4 regions of the Pseudomonas sp. GW821-FHT09C08 genome follow, and region 2 is predicted to be linked to each of the others. Evidence: riboswitches for the same ligand, from Rfam matches in the RefSeq annotation. Region 2 holds a riboswitch; each other region holds the start of a gene.
What was found. Region 2 has a riboswitch for cobalamin ahead of AC07OJ_RS22105 (CbtB domain-containing protein). Riboswitches for the same ligand answer to the same signal wherever they lie in the genome.
Positions count from the first base shown of each region.

Region 1 (4,205 bases), on a different contig from region 2:
ACCCAAGCCGGTGTTCAACTACTCCACACAGAATTTTTCGCCTGCTGCCGAAGATGTGCTCTTCCGTGCCTTGGGCCTGGTTGGCACGCCTTATCGATGGGGCGGCAACACGCCGGACTCAGGGTTTGACTGCAGTGGCTTGATCGGCTTTGTGTTTCGCGATGCGGCCGGTATTTCCCTGCCGCGTACCACCCGTGAGCTGATCGTGATGCGCGCGCAGGATGTCAGCGAGCAGAACCTGCAAACCGGCGACCTGTTGTTCTTCGCCACCGGTGGCGGTTCCCAGGTCAGCCACGCCGGGATCTATGTGGGAGAGGGCCGCTTCGTGCACGCGCCACAGACCGGCGGTACGGTAAAGCTGGATACCTTGTCCAAGGCGTATTGGCAGAATGCCTACCTGAGTGCCAAGCGCGTATTGCCAGGCAATCTGGCGCGTAACCCCTGACGGACCGTATCACTGTAGGAGCCGGCAAGCCGGCTCCTACCCATCATTTAGCGGCCGACACCCGCCACACCTTGTTCCCCACATCATCTGCCACCAGCAAACCCCCCTGCTGATCAATCACCACGCCCACCGGCCGGCCCATGGCTTTCTCATCCTTGTCGAGGAAACCGGTCAGCACGTCCACGGGCTGCCCCTTGGGCTGGCCAGCCTCGAACGGGACGAAGATCACCTTGTAGCCACTGTGCGGCTTGCGGTTCCACGACCCATGCTGGCCGATGAACGCGCCGTTGCTGAACTGGGCGGGCAGTTTGCTGCCCTCGGCAAACGTCAATCCCAGGGAGGCGGTGTGCGGGCCCACTGCATAATCCGGCGCGATCGCCTTGGCGACCAAGTCCAGGTTCTGCGGGCTGACGCGCACGTCCACATGCTGCCCGTAGTAGCTGAAGGGCCAGCCATAGAATGCGCCGTCCTTGACTGAGGTGATGTAGTCCGGCACCAGGTCGCTGCCGATTTCATCGCGTTCGTTCACTGCCGTCCACAGCTTGCCGCTTTGTGGTTCCCAGGCCATGCCGTTGGGGTTGCGCAGGCCGGAGGCGAAGATGCGGTGCTCGCCGCTGGCACGATCGACTTCCCAGATGGCCGCCCGGCCTTGTTCCGCTTCCAGGCCGTTTTCACCGACATTGCTGTTGGAACCGACGCTCACATACAGTTTGCTGCCGTCCTTGCTCGCCACCACGTTCTTGGTCCAGTGGTGATTGATGCTGCCGCCCGGCAGGTCGACGACTTTGGTGCCGGCCTCCTTGATCGCGGTTTCACCCGGTTGATAGGGGAAGCGCAACAGCTTGTCCGAGTCGGCCACGTACAGATCATTACCGACCAGAGTCATGCCAAACGGCGAATTGAGGTTTTCCAGGAACACCGTGCGCGTTTCGGCGACGCCATCGTGGTCGGCGTCACGCAGCAAGGTGATGCGGTTCGGGCTCGGCACAGCGGCGCCGGCACGGCCCATGACTTTCTCCATGACCCAGCCGCGAATACCCTTGGCGTCATCCGGCTTGGGTGGCGCGTTGGTTTCCGCCACCAGCACGTCGCCATTGGGCAATACATACAGCCAGCGCGGATGGTCCAGGCCTTCGGCGAACGCCGCCACCTGGGTGCCGGCAGCGGCGGTGGGCTTGGCGCCGTCCGGCCAGCCAATCGCCGGGGCGATATTCACGGTCGGGATCAGGGTCTTGTTTGGCTCCGGCAACTTGGGCGACGGCCCGGTGCCATCGGAGACCTGCAAGGTAGAGCTTTCCCCGCAGGCAGCGAGGGTGCCGGCGAGCATGATAAGCAGGGCGAGTCTGGTTTTGTGCATGGTGTTCTCCTTAATACCTGTAAGGGTAGAGGAGGCCGGCCGTAGGATGGTTCAAGTGCAAGGCCAGCTTTAATTGACGCTCCACCCCCAACCCACTAACCTTCGCGGCTTGTTCCAGGTGCTCTGTGACCCATGGGTCGACGGAGTGAAACAGGGAAGCCGGTGAGTGAGCGCACTTGTACACAGTGCTGCCGCGATTCCGGCGCTGCCCCCGCAACGGTAAATGAGTCAAGACGGTGCTTTTTGCCACTGTATCGCGTGCGATATGGGAAGGCGCGCTGTCGGCCTGTCCGAGTGCTCTCTTTATAAAGAGCCAGGGCGCCACTCATGAGTCCGGAGACCGGCCTGGTTCATCCAACAGCATCACGGTGGGCGATGCTTGGCTGTCTGTTTATCCTTTTTCCTGCCCGCCGTTTTTGTCCAGCCCCAACGGAGAGCTGCCATGACCGATTCCCCCGACCGCGACGAACGCCACCTGGCGCGCATGCTGCGCAAAAAAGCCGTGATCGATGAGCGCATCGCCAACTCCCCCAACGAATGCGGCCTGCTGCTGGTGCTCACCGGCAACGGCAAAGGCAAGAGCAGTTCGGCATTCGGCATGCTCGCCCGCGCCATGGGCCACGGCATGCAGTGCGGGGTGGTGCAGTTCATCAAGGGGCGCAACAGCACCGGTGAAGAGTTGTTCTTCCGCCGCTTTCCCGAGCAGGTGCGTTTTCATGTGATGGGCGAAGGCTTTACCTGGGAAACCCAGGACCGCCAGCGCGATATCGCCGCCGCCGAAGCCGCGTGGGCGGTGTCGCGCGAGTTGCTGCAAGACCCGTCCATCGGCCTGGTGGTGCTGGACGAGCTGAACATCGCCCTCAAGCACGGCTATCTCGACCTCGACCAGGTACTCAGCGACCTGCAGGCGCGCCCGCCAATGCAGCACGTGGTGGTGACTGGCCGTGGCGCTAAGCCCGAGTTGATCGAAATGGGCGACACCGTCACCGAGATGGGCATGCTCAAGCACGCGTTCCAGGCCGGTATCAAGGCACAGAAGGGCGTCGAACTTTGAATCAGCCCCGTCATTGCCCGGCTGTCTTGATCGCCGCACCGGCGTCCGGCCAGGGCAAAACCACCGTCACCGCCGCGCTCGCCCGTTTGCACCGCAATCTGGGGCGCAAAGTCCGCGTGTTCAAATGCGGCCCGGACTTTCTTGATCCGATGATCCACGAGCGCGCCAGTGGTGCGCCGGTGTATCAATTGGACATGTGGATGGTGGGCGAGCAGGAAAGTCGCCGCCTGTTGTGGGAAGCCGCCGCTGAGGCCGACCTGATCCTCATCGAAGGGGTGATGGGGCTGTTCGACGGCACGCCGTCCAGCGCCGACCTGGCGCGGCATTTCGGCGTGCCGGTATTGGGTGTGATCGACGGCACTGCGATGGCGCAGACGTTTGGCGCCCTGGCCTTGGGCCTCGCGCGTTATCAGCCGGATTTGCCGTTCGCGGGCGTGCTGGCCAATCGCGTCGGCACCTTGCGCCATGCGCAACTCCTCGAAGGCAGTCTCACCGAAGGCCTGCGCTGGTATGGCGCGCTGTCCCGTGAAACCGGGATCGAACTGCCGAGCCGCCACCTGGGGCTGGTGCAAGCCAGCGAGCTGAATGACCTCGACCTGCGCCTGGATGCTGCTGCGCAGGCACTGGGCAGCAGTTGTGAAGTTGCCTTGCCGCCGCCGGTGACCTTCGCCGCCCCCGAAGTGATCGAGGCCGAGCCGTTGCTGGCCGGTGTGCGCATTGCGGTGGCCCGTGACGAAGCGTTTGCCTTCACCTACGGTGCCAGCCTCGACCTGTTGCGGGCGATGGGCGCCGAGCTGCGCTTTTTCTCGCCGATCCATGACCGCGAATTGCCTGACGCCGACAGTCTGTATCTGCCCGGCGGCTATCCGGAACTGCACCACCAGGCGCTGTCGGAAAATACCTCGATGCTCGATGCCATCCGCGCCCATCACGCGGCCGGCAAACCCTTGCTCGCTGAATGTGGCGGCATGCTCTACCTGCTGGACTCGCTGACCGACGTCGACGGCACCCGCGCCGAACTGGTCGGCCTGCTGCAGGGCGATGCGGTGATGCAAAAGAAACTTGCGGCCCTGGCCCTGCAAAACGTCGAGCTGCCGGAAGGCGTGCTGCGTGGGCACACTTATCACCATTCCCTGACCAGCACCGAGTGGCAGCCGATTGCCCGTGGCGTCAGCCCCAATGGTGGGCGCGGCGCCGAGGCGGTGTTCCGACAAGGGCGTATGACCGCGTCCTACGTGCACTTCTATTTCCCGTCCAACCCGAGGGCGGTGGCGGCCTTGTTTGCGCCCGACCCTGAGGTGGCCAGCGCCGGCAAGCCGGCTCCCACCATTGACCGCGTTGAATCCCCA
Region 1 covers NZ_JBWKPG010000004.1:416,952-421,156, forward strand. The annotation lists gene AC07OJ_RS16555 (C40 family peptidase) at 1-445, shown strand, start outside; gene AC07OJ_RS16560 (PQQ-dependent sugar dehydrogenase) at 489-1,802, opposite strand; cobalamin riboswitch at 1,902-2,165, shown strand; gene cobO (cob(I)yrinic acid a,c-diamide adenosyltransferase) at 2,245-2,856, shown strand; gene AC07OJ_RS16570 (cobyrinic acid a,c-diamide synthase CobB) at 2,853-4,205, shown strand, end outside.
Region 1: it holds a riboswitch for cobalamin, as region 2 does, so the genes downstream of both, cobO (cob(I)yrinic acid a,c-diamide adenosyltransferase) here and AC07OJ_RS22105 (CbtB domain-containing protein) in region 2, are expected to answer to the same signal.

Region 2 (4,205 bases):
CTTCGTCGGCTTGCGGCAGGTCGATGGAGATCGAGTCGAACGCATCGTGGTCGTGATCGTCTTCACCTTCGTGGTGATGATCGTGGTGGCTGTGGCGACCGTCGATGTGCTCTTCGGAGCCGGCGCCCAGGCCGATCAGCACGTCGAGCGGCAGGCGCCCGCTGCTGGCTTCGATGATCTTCACCGCCGGCGGCAGTTCTTCGGCGACTTCCAGGCGCACACGGGCCAGGTCTTCCGCGCTGATCAGGTCGGATTTGTTGAGGATCACCAGGTCGGCGCTGGCCAGTTGGTCGGCGAACAGCTCGTGCAATGGCGATTCGTGATCCAGGTTCGGGTCGAGTTTACGCTGCGCGTCGACTTGATCCGGGAAGGCGGCGAAGGTGCCGGCGGCCACGGCCGGGCTGTCGACCACGGTAATCACCGCGTCGACGGTGCAGGCACTGCGGATTTCCGGCCACTGGAAGGCTTGCACCAGCGGCTTTGGCAGGGCCAGGCCCGAGGTTTCGATGAGGATATGGTCGAGGTCACCGCGACGGGCGACCAGTTCGCGCATCACCGGGAAGAACTCTTCCTGCACGGTGCAGCACAGGCAGCCGTTGGCCAACTCATACACGCGGCCATTGGCTTCTTCCTCGGTGCACCCGATGGAGCACTGCTTGAGGATTTCACCGTCGATGCCCAGCTCGCCGAATTCGTTGACGATCACGGCAATGCGACGGCCCTGGGCGTTGTCGAGCATATGGCGCAGCAGCGTGGTTTTGCCCGAACCGAGAAAGCCGGTAACGATGGTGACGGGGAGTTTGGCCAGTGTTTTCATCGGATGCCCTTTGGGGCGGGCATACGGGACGATAGGCCCTGCGGCGGCGCGCAGCGGCAGATTTCGTCACCGGATCACCCCGCCCGGTTGAAGTGGAAAATCGGTTGCGAGGCAGGTCTCCTGGCTTGGGGCTTGCGGGTCGTGCGACCGGCGCCGGCTGCGCCTTCCCGCCTGGTGGCAGTGGCGTGGCAGTCGGATAAACCCTTTACAGTTGCGGGGGCAGCCGCGGATTGGACCGCGTTCCCTTCTTAGCTTCGGCCTGGGCTGAAGAACCTCGAGGGTGCAAGGCTACGCAGTGGTGGGGGGATGGTCAATGATGGGATGGGTTGAGTTGCTGTGGTGTACATATCCGGTATTGGGGTAACGGCCGCCTATGGTTCCGCTCTTACAGCGGGTCACTTTTGGAAAAGAGCCCCAAAAGTAACCAAAAGGGCTCTTGCCCCAACACTCGGCACCTCGCCTAGGCTCGGTGTGCCCGTAATCCGACATTGATTTGGGGGGCCGCCGCCACGCGCCATCCATGGCGCGGGGCGGCTAAACCGGCATCCCTGCCGGTTTACCCCCCAAATCAATATCGAATTCCGGCCAGCGTGTTTGATGGGGCGCCTAGATCAAGATCAAAAGCAAAAGCAAAAGCGCGGCGGCCTTAAAGCCGACCGGATTCTTATCTCGAACTCGGTCAACCTGTGGGAGCTGGCTTGCCTGCGATGGTCGTTAACGATGACGCGGAAACATCAGAATGTACGCGGCGCACACGCATTTTTTGCGTTCAAGCCGGCTCCTACAGAGATCAAAAAGCGCATCCACGATGCGAAGCGAGCCGCTTTTGACCTTGATCTTGATCCTAGGCGCCCCATTAAACACGCTGGCCGAACGCAGGTTTGAATCCGTGGGCAACCCGGCAGGACGCCGGGTTAGCCGCACTGGGCCAGGGATGGCCCATTGCGGCGGCCCACGGATTCAAGCCTGAGTGAGGGCACACCGAGCCTAGGCGAGGTGCCGAGTGTTGGGGCAAGAGCGTTTTGGTTACTTTTGCGCTGTTCAAAAGTGACCCGCCGTAAGGGCGGAACCATAGGCGGCCGTTACCCAAATAACGGATATGCCCCCACAACCGATTTGACTCCCCTCCCACCCCCATGCTCTCCTACACACCTTGTTTCGGGTGCCCCTCACAGGGTGAAACGGGAAACCGGTGAGTCATCACATGACGAGTCCGGTGCTGCCCCCGCAACGGTAAGCGAGCGAAGCGTCAGATCCACTGTGCCAAGGGCATGGGAAGGCGACGCTTTCAGGACTCCCCCTCAGGAGCCCCCTCGCAAGCCCGGAGACCGGCCCGAAAAAATCAGATAACAAACCCGCGGTGGGCGGGCGCTGTTCAGAACCCTGCGTGCCTGGCTCGCGGGGTTTTCATGCGCTCGTTTCACCCTGACACCCAGAAGGGACGCGCCATGTCGATCATCAGCAGCACCTCGCACACCGCCAGCAGCTCCGCCACCCTGAGCCAACGCCTGACCGCCGCCATCGGCGCGTCGATTCTCGGCGCGTGCCTGGTGTATTTCGCCGGTTTCTCGCACATCGAAGCAGTGCACAACGCTGCCCACGATACTCGCCACAGCGCCGCGTTCCCGTGCCACTGAGACCTGCCGACATGATCAAGCGTATTGCGCAAACCGCAGGTTTCACCGGCCTCCTGGCCGCCCTGCTGCTGACCCTGCTGCAAAGTTTCTGGGTAGCTCCGTTGATTTTGCAGGCGGAAACGTTCGAAAACGCCCCGGCCACTACTGAAGTGGCACATCAACATGCCGACGGCGCAGCTGCCCACAGCCACGACGCCGAGGCCTGGGAGCCGGAAGACGGCTGGCAACGCGTGCTCTCCACCACCGGCGGCAACCTGGTTGTTGCCGTGGGTTTTGCCCTGATGCTCGCCGGCCTCTACACCTTGCGCGCGCCTACTCGCACCGCTCAAGGCCTGCTGTGGGGCCTGGCCGGTTATGCGACCTTCGTACTGGCACCGACCCTGGGCCTGCCGCCTGAGCTGCCAGGCACCGCCGCTGCCGATCTCGCACAACGGCAGATCTGGTGGATCGGCACCGCGGCCTCGACGGCGGCCGGCATTGCGCTGATCGTGTTCGGTCGCAACTGGCTGCTGAAAATCCTCGGCGTGGCGATCCTGGCGGTGCCACACGTGATCGGCGCACCGCAGCCGGAAGTGCATTCGATGCTGGCCCCGGAAGCCCTGGAAGCGCAGTTCAAGATCGCTTCGCAGCTGACCAACGTGGCGTTCTGGCTGGCCCTGGGCCTGATCAGCGCCTGGCTGTTCCGCCGCAACCGCGACGATCAATACTCGGCATGACCCTGGTGGTCGGCCTGGGCTGCCAGCGCGGCTGTGATGTTCACACCCTGCTGGACCTGCTGGACAGCGCCCTCGCCGAAGGGGGGATCGAGCGTCAGCGCATCACTGCGCTGGCAAGCATCGACCGCAGGCAGGATGAACCGGGCCTGGTCGCCCTGTCCCGCCTGCTTAAGCTGCCGCTGCAGTGCTTCAGCGCCGACCAACTGGCGGCGTATGAAAACCGGCTGAGCCACAAATCAGCCGTCGCGTTCGCCCACACGGGCTGTCATGGCGTCGCCGAAAGCGCCGCCCTGGCCCTCGCCGAACATCTCGCCAGCGGCCCTGCCCGCCTGCTGATCACCCGCCGAAAAAACGCCCAGGCGACTTTTGCATTGGCCTGCGCAGGCTAAAACCCCGATAATTGCCTGCCCTGAACATGAACAATGTTCATACACGCCCGCTTTTAAACAGGAAATACCATGACCGTCTACTTTATCGGCGCAGGCCCTGGCGATCCGGAATTGATCACCGTCAAAGGCCAGCGGCTGATCCGCAGTTGCCCGGTGATTATCTATGCCGGCTCGCTGGTGCCGGCGGCGGTATTGGAAGGCCATCAGGCGCAGCAGGTGGTCAACAGCGCCGAACTGCACCTGGAACAGATCATCGACCTGATCAAGGCCGCCCACGCCAATGGCCTGGATGTGGCGCGGGTGCACTCCGGTGACCCAAGCCTGTATGGCGCGATCGGCGAGCAGATCCGCTATTTGCGCGAGCTGGGCATTCCGTTTCAGATCATCCCCGGCGTGACCGCGGTGGCGGCGTGTGCAGCGCTGCTGGAGACCGAATTGACCCTGCCGGACATTGCGCAGAGCGTCATCCTGACCCGCTACGCCGACAAAACCAGCATGCCCGCCGGCGAAGCGTTTGACAGCCTGGCGCAACACGGCACGACCATGGCGATCCACCTGGGGGTCAATCACCTGGAGAAAATCGTCGCGCAACTGCTGCCGCACTATGGCGCCGATTGCCCGATTGCCGTGGTGCACCGGGCGACCT
Region 2 covers NZ_JBWKPG010000006.1:293,652-297,856, forward strand. The annotation lists gene cobW (cobalamin biosynthesis protein CobW) at 1-817, opposite strand, end outside; cobalamin riboswitch at 911-1,109, opposite strand; cobalamin riboswitch at 1,961-2,168, shown strand; gene AC07OJ_RS22105 (CbtB domain-containing protein) at 2,266-2,454, shown strand; gene AC07OJ_RS22110 (CbtA family protein) at 2,466-3,170, shown strand; gene AC07OJ_RS22115 (cobalamin biosynthesis protein) at 3,167-3,559, shown strand; gene cobM (precorrin-4 C(11)-methyltransferase) at 3,629-4,205, shown strand, end outside.

Region 3 (4,205 bases), on a different contig from region 2:
GCCACGCACGTTGGCCCAGGTGGGTGGCGTCTACATCCTGCAGCGCCTGGTGCACGATAGCGTCGTCCTCGCGGGACCAGGGGCTGAGTGCCGACAGCCAGGGCGTGCGGCCCAGGGCCACGGCGTCGAACACGCGGATGGCGTCGTCGGTGTCGGCCTGTTGTTCGACCACCGCGAGTTGCTGCGCAATGGCACGACGGGACAGGTCGCCCAGGCGCACTTCACCCAGTCGCACCTCCCCCGTGGCCGGGGTGCGCAGGCCGGCCAGCAGTTTCAGCAGGGTGGATTTGCCGGAGCCGTTCGGGCCGACGATGCCCAGGGTTTCACCCCGCTGAACCTGCAGGTGAATGTCGCGCAGCAACGTGGCTTCACGCACTTTGAAGCCCAGGCCGATGCAGCTCAGTACGGTCATCGCGCATTCCTCCGGCCGATCAGGATCAGCGCAAACACCGGCGCACCCACCAACGCCGTGACCACGCCGACCGGAATGACCTGGCCCTTGATCAAGGTGCGCGACAACACATCGGCTGCAATCAAGAACAATGCGCCGCCCAAGGCGCTGGCGGGCAGCAGGCGCGAGTGCCCGGTGCCGAGCAGCAGGCGCACGGCGTGGGGAATCACCAGGCCGACAAATCCGATGGAGCCGACAATCGACACCATTACCGCCGTGACCAGTGCGGCGCAGGCCACCAGCACAAATTGCACGCGGCGCACCGGGATGCCCAGGGAGGCCGCCGAGTCGCTGCCGAAGGTAAACGCATCCAGCGCGCGCCGGTGCCACAGGCACACAGCAAGCCCTGCAACTGCCACCGGCACCGCCAGCCATACCGACGGCCAGCGCACCCCGCTGAGATTGCCGAGCAGCCAGAACATGATGCCGCGCGCCTGTTCGGAGCTGGCCGACTTGGTGATCAGGAACGCCGTCAGCGCATTGAACAGCTGCGAACCGGCGATGCCCGCGAGGATGATCTGCCCGGTGCCGCTGGCCGAACCACTGGCTCGCGCGAGCAGGATCACCAGCGCAAATGCGGCCATCGCACCGACAAAGGCTCCGGCCGACAGCGAGATCAAACCGCCGCCCACCCCGATCAACGCCACCAGCACCGCGCCCGTCGAGGCGCCGGCGCTGATGCCCAGCAGGTACGGATCGGCCAGCGGGTTGCGCAACAGCGATTGCAGAATTACCCCACAGGTGGCCAGCCCGGCGCCGCATGCGGCAGCGACCAGCGCGCGCGTGAGGCGGTAGTTCCACACCACGCCCTCATCGATCGGGTCCAGCACGTAGCCGGCGGCCCAGAGCTTGTTGGCCAGCACCTGCAGCACCACCTTAGGTGCGATGGCGGTTTCGCCGATGGCCACGCCGGCGAGCACGGCGATCATCAGCAGCGACAGGGCGAGTAGGGTGCGTATCATTTGGGCAAGTCGTAGCCATCGATGGCTGTCGCCAGTTGTTCCAGGCCATCGAACATACGGATGCTGGCCTGCAGCGCCAGGGCGTCGAGGATGATGATGCGGTTGTTTTTCACCGCGTCCATGTTGCGGGTGACCGGGTCACTGCGCAGGAAGGCAAGTTTCTTTTCATGGTCATCGGCGGGGTAGCGGCGGCGGTCCATGCGCGCGATCACCAAAAAGGTCGGGTTGGCCTTGGCAATGGTTTCCCAGCCAACGGCCGGCCATTCTTCATCGGACTGCACCACGTTGTGCAGCCCCAGGGTTTGCAGCATGAACTCGGGAATGCCCTTGTGGCCGGCCACGTAGGGGTCGCTGGCCATCTCCGAGCTGGAGAACCACACCAGCGCGCTGGCCTGCTTGAGGCCTTTGCCCTGCACGGTCGCGACGGATTTGGCCAAGCGCGCCTTGAGCTCGTCGTTCAGCTGTTGGCCGCGATCCTGTACGTCGAAAATCTGCGCCAGTTGGCTGATGCTTTTATAGATTGTCTCGATGCGAAACGGCTCCAGCCGCGTGCCGTCGGCGCCGACCAGGTTGTCCTTGCCTTCGCAGTCGGAGGGCAGCAGGTAGGTGGGGATCTTCAATTCGTGGAATTGCTCGCGGGTCCCGACCACGCCCTGCGGGCCGACCACCCATTCCAGCTCGGCAGCCACCAGCTGCGGGCGCTTGGCGATCACCGCCTCGAAACTGGGCTCGTTGTCAGCCAGGCGTTCGATTGTGTCGTTCTGTGCCTTGTACTGCGCCAGGACGCTGTTGAACCACAGCGAGGTGCCGACCACTTTATCGCCCACGCCGAGGGCGTAGAGCATTTCGGTGGCGGCCTGGCCGATGGTCACGCTGCGCGCGGGTGCCTGCTGGAAGGTGAGCGTGCTGCCGCAGTTCTGCACAGTCAGCGGGTACTCGGTGGGCGCGGCGTGGGCCAGGGCACAGAAGCCCAGGCCAGTGATCAGGGCGGTAACGCGTGGCAGCATGGGGCGATCTCCTTGAAACCGTACGTGGAACTGGGGAGGTACGGTCTGGAATTACGCCCTCGAACGCTGCGGGCCAGGCAGGCAAGGATGTCCTTCCCGGACACCCCGCCGGTTAGTGTTGGTGCTTGGGCCGGCAGGTCTCCTGACTGATGCGTCGTCGCCACGCTCCGGCCTTCCCGGACGAGGTCCAGTGGCATCAAGGAGCAGGCTCGGCACCTACAGTTGCGGGGGCAGTTCCGATTGGCGCGGCATACCGCGCTTCGGATTCCCTATTAGTCCCATTTGGGAACCGGCGCGGTATGGTAGTCGATCACGCGGTTGAGCGGGAGTTCTGACGGCGCGCGGTGAGAAGACTGCGGTAGCTCTTGTGGGATGGGTCTCCTATGATGCGCGGCCATGGACAGCCTTCACACAAGGAATACACAGTGAAATCATTCGTCGCCCTCGCCCTCATCGCCATGCTCGCCGGTTGCGCCACCCCGGGTAAAAGCGAAAAGCAGATTTTTGACGAAGCCGCCACCGCGCATGTCATGTCGCTGCCTTCCGGGGAAAACAGGGTGCGCTTGCACAGTGTGAAAATCCCCAGCCATGGTTTGATCGCCGACAACCTGGCCCTTGCCATGGCCGGTGGCGCCAATGCGATGTATCTGAAAGAAGAATTGTTGAAGGCCAAAAGCCTGGGCGACACCGGCTTTCTGATAATCGGCGCCAGCACTGTCGTTGACGTGGCCGTGATCGGCAACGCCTGTGAAGGGCTGGATCTGAAAGGTATGCAGATTTACTACTCGGGCACCGATGCGCAGAAGGATAAAGTGCGAACCGCGGTTGAAAAGACCCAGGCGCAGTTTTATTACATTAATGCGCAGTGAGGGTCTGGCAGTAGAGGCAGCCTTTTGGCAGTGAGTGGGCCAGTGCTCGCAAACGGTCTTGTACGGGTATGCGGACGTATCTTGCTCAGCAGGCTAAGCAGGCCAGACAGTCTAAGCAGGCCAAACAGTCTAAGCAGCCAAGCAGGCCAAGCAGGTTGAGCAGGTTGAGCAGGTTGAGCAGGTTATTGTGGTGAGCAGGCTTGCCCTGCGTTGGGCTGCGAAGCAGCCCTAAAACCTCACACCGCGGTTTGCCTGAAACGATGCGGTGGGATTCATGGGGGCGCTTCGCACCCCAACGCAGGGCAAGCCTGCTCACCACAACAACCCGTTGACATGGCCGTGATCGGCAACGCCTGTGATGGGTTGGATTTGAAAGGTATGCAGATTCACTACTCAGGCACCAATGCGTAGGCCCAGCAGGCTAATTGTGGTGAGCAGGCTTGCCCTGCGTTGGGCTGCGAAGCAGCCCTAAAACCTCACACCACGGATTTCCTGAAACGATGCGGTGGGATTCATGGGGGCGCTTCGCACCCCAACGCAGGGCAAGCCTGCTCACCACGACAAGCCTGCTCACCACGACCAGGCGGCTCGCCACGAAAGCTGGCAGTCGTGCTGATCCGGCTTACTTGCGATCCAGCCAAACTGTCTGCGCGTTGCAGAACTCCCGCACGCCGAAGTGCGACAACTCGCGCCCGAAGCCGCTCTTTTTCACCCCACCAAATGCCACCCGAGGGTCGGACACGCTGAACGCGTTGACGAAGATCCCGCCGGTTTCCAGCTGGTTGGCGATCTCCCGCGCCTTGGCTGCGTCAGTGGTAAAGATGCTCGCGGTCAGGCCGAACTCGCTGTCGTTGGCCAGGGCCACGGCGTGGTCGGCGTCGCGGGCGGTGATGATCGAGGCTACCGGGCCGAACAG
Region 3 covers NZ_JBWKPG010000004.1:746,603-750,807, forward strand. The annotation lists gene AC07OJ_RS18000 (ABC transporter ATP-binding protein) at 1-412, opposite strand, end outside; gene AC07OJ_RS18005 (FecCD family ABC transporter permease) at 409-1,413, opposite strand; gene AC07OJ_RS18010 (ABC transporter substrate-binding protein) at 1,410-2,420, opposite strand; cobalamin riboswitch at 2,536-2,729, opposite strand; gene AC07OJ_RS18015 (hypothetical protein) at 2,846-3,289, shown strand; gene AC07OJ_RS18020 (aldehyde dehydrogenase family protein) at 3,912-4,205, opposite strand, start outside.
Region 3: it holds a riboswitch for cobalamin, as region 2 does, so the genes downstream of both, AC07OJ_RS18010 (ABC transporter substrate-binding protein) here and AC07OJ_RS22105 (CbtB domain-containing protein) in region 2, are expected to answer to the same signal.

Region 4 (4,205 bases), on a different contig from region 2:
GACTTCAAGAAACTCAGCGAGAAGAAACTCACGTTCAAGGGCCTGGGGTTGCGCCAGGTGGACAGCACCGCCACCCAGGGCGGCGGCAAGACCTTGAACTCCACTTTCCTCGGCGGTTCGGGCAACCATTTGCTGGTGATCCAGGCCATCTCGCGGGCCGATGATGTGAAGGGGCATGCGGAGTTGGTGAAGCAGATCACCGGCGGCAAGTGAGCCGATCTTCCTGACATCACCAACAAATGTGCGAGCTGGCCAGCCAGCTCCCACACTTAGCCAACGTCAGTTCAGGCTTTTTTCCAGCCAAACCTTCAGGTCCTGCACCTCCGCCTCGCTGATGGTATGCGGCATGCCCGGATAGCCATGAAACTCCGGCGTCAGCCCCAACCCCGTCAGCACCTCATTCGCGCGCGTCGCCGACGTATACGGCAGCGCCTGGTCCAGGGTGCCGTGGCCGATAAAGATCGCCAGCTGTTTCAGGCGTTCATCCGGCTTCAGCTCGGCCTTGAGCACCGGCAACACGCTGCCACTCAACGCTGCAATCCCACGCACCAACGCAGGCTTACGCAAGCCCACCTCGTAGGACATGATCGCACCCTGGCTGAAACCGACCAGGAACACCCGGTCACTCTGGGTGTGGTATTTGGCGGTGGCCTGGGTCACGAAGTCTTCGAGCAGTTTGGCGCTGCGCTGCAAATCAGCAGTTTCGCCGTTGTACTCGCCGTCGCCCGGGGTCTTGGTAAACCAGCGAAAACCATGCGGGTCGACCGGCATCGGCGCACGGGCCGACAGGTAGGTCCAAGTGGAGGGCAGCGCGTCCTTGATGCCGAACAGGTCCTCCTCGTTGCTGCCGAACCCGTGCAGGAAAATCACCAGTGGCTGGTTGCGCGCATCGCCCTGGGTCTGTTCCAGGTATGAAAGCGGCAAATCGGTATGCAGGCTGGTATCGGCCTGGGCGGCACCGGCCACCAGGGCCAGCGCCAGGGCAAACAGTTTGAGCATGGGACGTTACCTCAGGGTTTGCGCAACAAATAAGTGTCCATGATCCAGCCATTCTCCAGGCGCGCCGCCTTGCGCACCCGTTCAATTTCTCCAGCCACTTCGCTGACCTTGCCGCTGATCAGGATTTCATCCGGCGTGCCCAGGTAGGCGCCCCAATAAATATCCAGGCCTTGATCCGCCACGCTGCGGTAGGAATCTTCGGCATCGAGCATTACCACCAGGGTATCGGCATCACTCGCCTGCCCTGCGGCCAAACGGCGCCCGGTGGTGATTTCGACGGACTTGCCGATGCGGTTCAGCGCCACCTTGTGCTGGGCCGCCAGGGCTTGCACGCTGGTGATGCCGGGGATGACTTCAAACTCAAAGTGGCAGCGGCCACTGGCGAGGATCGCCTGCAGGATACGAATGGTGCTGTCGTACAGCGCCGGGTCTCCCCAGGCCAGGAAAGCGCCGACTTCACCGTCAGCCATTTCCTCATTGATCATGCGTTCGAACGTCGCCTGCTTGTCGCGGTTGAGGTCCTGTACGGCCGTGGTGTAGTCGATATCCCCGCGCACACGCTCGGGGCAGTCGGCCTCGACGAAGCGGTAGCCGGGCTCGGTGATGTAGGTCTCGCAGATCTCGCGACGCAGGTCGATCAGCTTGTCCTTGCTCTGGCCCTTGTCCATCAGGAAAAACACGTCGGTGCGGTTCAGCGCTTTCACGGCCTGCATCGTGATGTAGTCAGGGTTGCCGGCGCCAATGCCGATGATCAGGATGCGTTTCATGGGTTGCTCTCAGTGCGGGGCGTGGATTTTGCCATGTTCATGCGGCCAGGCGTGAGTTTCCAGGCGCAGGCGCCAGACAGTGTTGAAGCGCAGTTCGGTGGCGCAGAGTGGCTCGACGTCGATCCGGTAGAACATCGCGACGGGCAACTGCAACACGTACAGCATCGCGGCGCGGATGACAAAGGGATGGGTGATAGCCACTACGTGCCCAGGCTGTGTTTCGAGGGTTTTCATCCACTGCGCCACGCGTGCGCAAATCTGCTCGACCGACTCGCCACCGTGGGGCGCACTGGCACTGTTGGTCATCCAGTCCTGCAACTGGCCATGATCCAACTGGCTGATGGCCTGGCCCTTCCAATCGCCGAAGTTGCCATCGCGCAGGGCTTCTTCAATCACCGGCGCACTGCCGAACAAACCCGCCGTCTGCCGGGCGCGAGCCTCGGGGGCGCAGAGCAGGCGCAGGTTTTTCGGGTAGCGCCCGGCCAGCGATGACGCGGCAGCTTGCCAGTCCATCGCCACCGATTCGTCATCGGGAAAGCGCCCCTGCTTTTGCAGCGGCGTGATGGCATGGCAGATAAGGGTCAGACGGGTGGCCTGCATCACAATTTCACTCTGTTTCAGCGCGCAGTCAGCGTAGACTGGCAAAGTTGTTTCAACATGTTACAACGAACATGAAAGAGGAAGCCGGTTCGATTCCGGCGCGGTCGCGCCACTGTATTCGGCCCAATAGCCGTAAGCCAGACCCTGTTTCAGCCCCTTCGCTATCCATTTCGGGACGCGTCATCCCTGGAGGTTCTCATGGCTAACACTGCTGCAACCCATCCTGATGTCTATGTGCCGACGATCCCGCTGGGCGAAATCCTGCCCTGGGCGATCTTCGGCGGCCTGCTGCTGATGCTGGCGATTTACTTCGTCGGTGCCGAGCAAGGCGCCACTGCGGTGTTCAAGGGCATGTACGTGCACGAGTTTGTGCACGACGGTCGCCACCTGCTGGGTTTCCCCTGCCATTAATTCATAAGGGAGACACACCATGACAGGGCAATTACTCGTACGCGGGATGCTGGTGGGCCTGCTCGCCGGCGTGTTGGCCTTCGGTTTCGCCAAGGCCTTCGGCGAGCCGCAGATCGACAAGGCCATCGCCTTTGAAGACCAGATGGCACAAATGCACGGCGATGCGCCGGAAGAAGAACTGGTGAGCCGCGAGGTGCAAAGTACCTTCGGCCTGTTTACCGGCGTGGTGGTCTACAGCGTGTCCCTGGGTGGCCTCTTCGCCCTGGTGTTCGCCTACGCCCTGGGCCGCATCGGCAAGGTCGGCCCGCGCGGCCTGGCGGCGCTGCTGGCATTGGCGGCCTTTGTGACGCTGATCCTGGTGCCCGGGCTCAAATACCCGGCCAACCCGCCTTCGGTGGGGGACCCGCAGACCATTGCACAGCGCACCAAGCTGTTCTTCCTGATGCTGCTGGTGTCGGTGGCGGCGGCCGTGATCGCGATCAACGCCGCGCGCAAGCTGATTGCCCGCCGTGGCGTGTGGAGCGGCGCGATCCTCGGCGTGGCGCTGTACATCGTGATCGTCGCAGTGGCCGGCAGCCTGTTCCCGGTGATCAACGAAGTGCCGGAGCAATTCTCGGCCGTGCTGCTGTGGAAATTCCGCGTGGCCTCGTTGGGCATCCAGCTGGTGCTGTGGACCACCCTGGGCCTGGTGTTCGGAGCGGTGGCCGAGCGCAAGCTCAGCCAGCCAAAAGCCCGATTCAACTCCTGAGTCAAATCCCGGGATGGGCCAGGTAAAACACCTGGTAGCCCGTCCCGGGATGGTCCACCTCCAGCGCCTTGGCCGACAAGGTGATCCGTACCAGTCGCCAGGCCTGCACATCCAGCGCGAGGAACACCGCAAAGGTGTCGCCGCTATCCGCCAACTGCTGGTTGCGACTTTTCTCCTCGGCCAGGATCGCCGCCCTGTCCGCCCCCGGTTCCAACGCCCAGTCCTCGCGGTACAGGCTCAGCGCGGTCTGCGCCGGCCCACGTTGCACATCCAGCGGCAACCAGCTCTCGATATACGGACGGCCGAAGCTGTCGAGCACCTTCTGAAAGCGCTCTCCGAGCAGAAAATCGGCGGCCTGCAGTGGGTCGGACCATAGATACACCGAGGCATACACTTTGCCTGCGTGCTCCCGGGCGATAAACGCCTTGAACAGCAACCCCTCGGCGTGATCCCACAACGGCCCCAATTGCGCGGCGCGGCGGCGGATCACGACCATGTCGTAGTCGGCAGGCAAGCGGTGTGAATACTGTTTGGCAAACATGAAAAAGCTCCCGTGCAAGCTGAGGGTTGAGCTTGCGCAGCGCCGATGATTTCAACAAGATATCAGCCGATATATGTGCGATAAGGATTGGATATGACTGACGCGCCAAAACCGCTGGATATCGACACCGTGCAGGCCT
Region 4 covers NZ_JBWKPG010000001.1:333,999-338,203, reverse strand. The annotation lists gene AC07OJ_RS01460 (DcrB/PsbP domain-containing protein) at 1-213, shown strand, start outside; gene AC07OJ_RS01455 (alpha/beta hydrolase) at 280-999, opposite strand; gene cobF (precorrin-6A synthase (deacetylating)) at 1,011-1,766, opposite strand; gene AC07OJ_RS01445 (histidine phosphatase family protein) at 1,776-2,366, opposite strand; cobalamin riboswitch at 2,403-2,532, shown strand; gene AC07OJ_RS01440 (CbtB domain-containing protein) at 2,565-2,777, shown strand; gene AC07OJ_RS01435 (CbtA family protein) at 2,797-3,525, shown strand; gene AC07OJ_RS01430 (DUF4865 family protein) at 3,527-4,066, opposite strand; gene AC07OJ_RS01425 (LysR family transcriptional regulator) at 4,160-4,205, shown strand, end outside.
Region 4: it holds a riboswitch for cobalamin, as region 2 does, so the genes downstream of both, AC07OJ_RS01440 (CbtB domain-containing protein) here and AC07OJ_RS22105 (CbtB domain-containing protein) in region 2, are expected to answer to the same signal.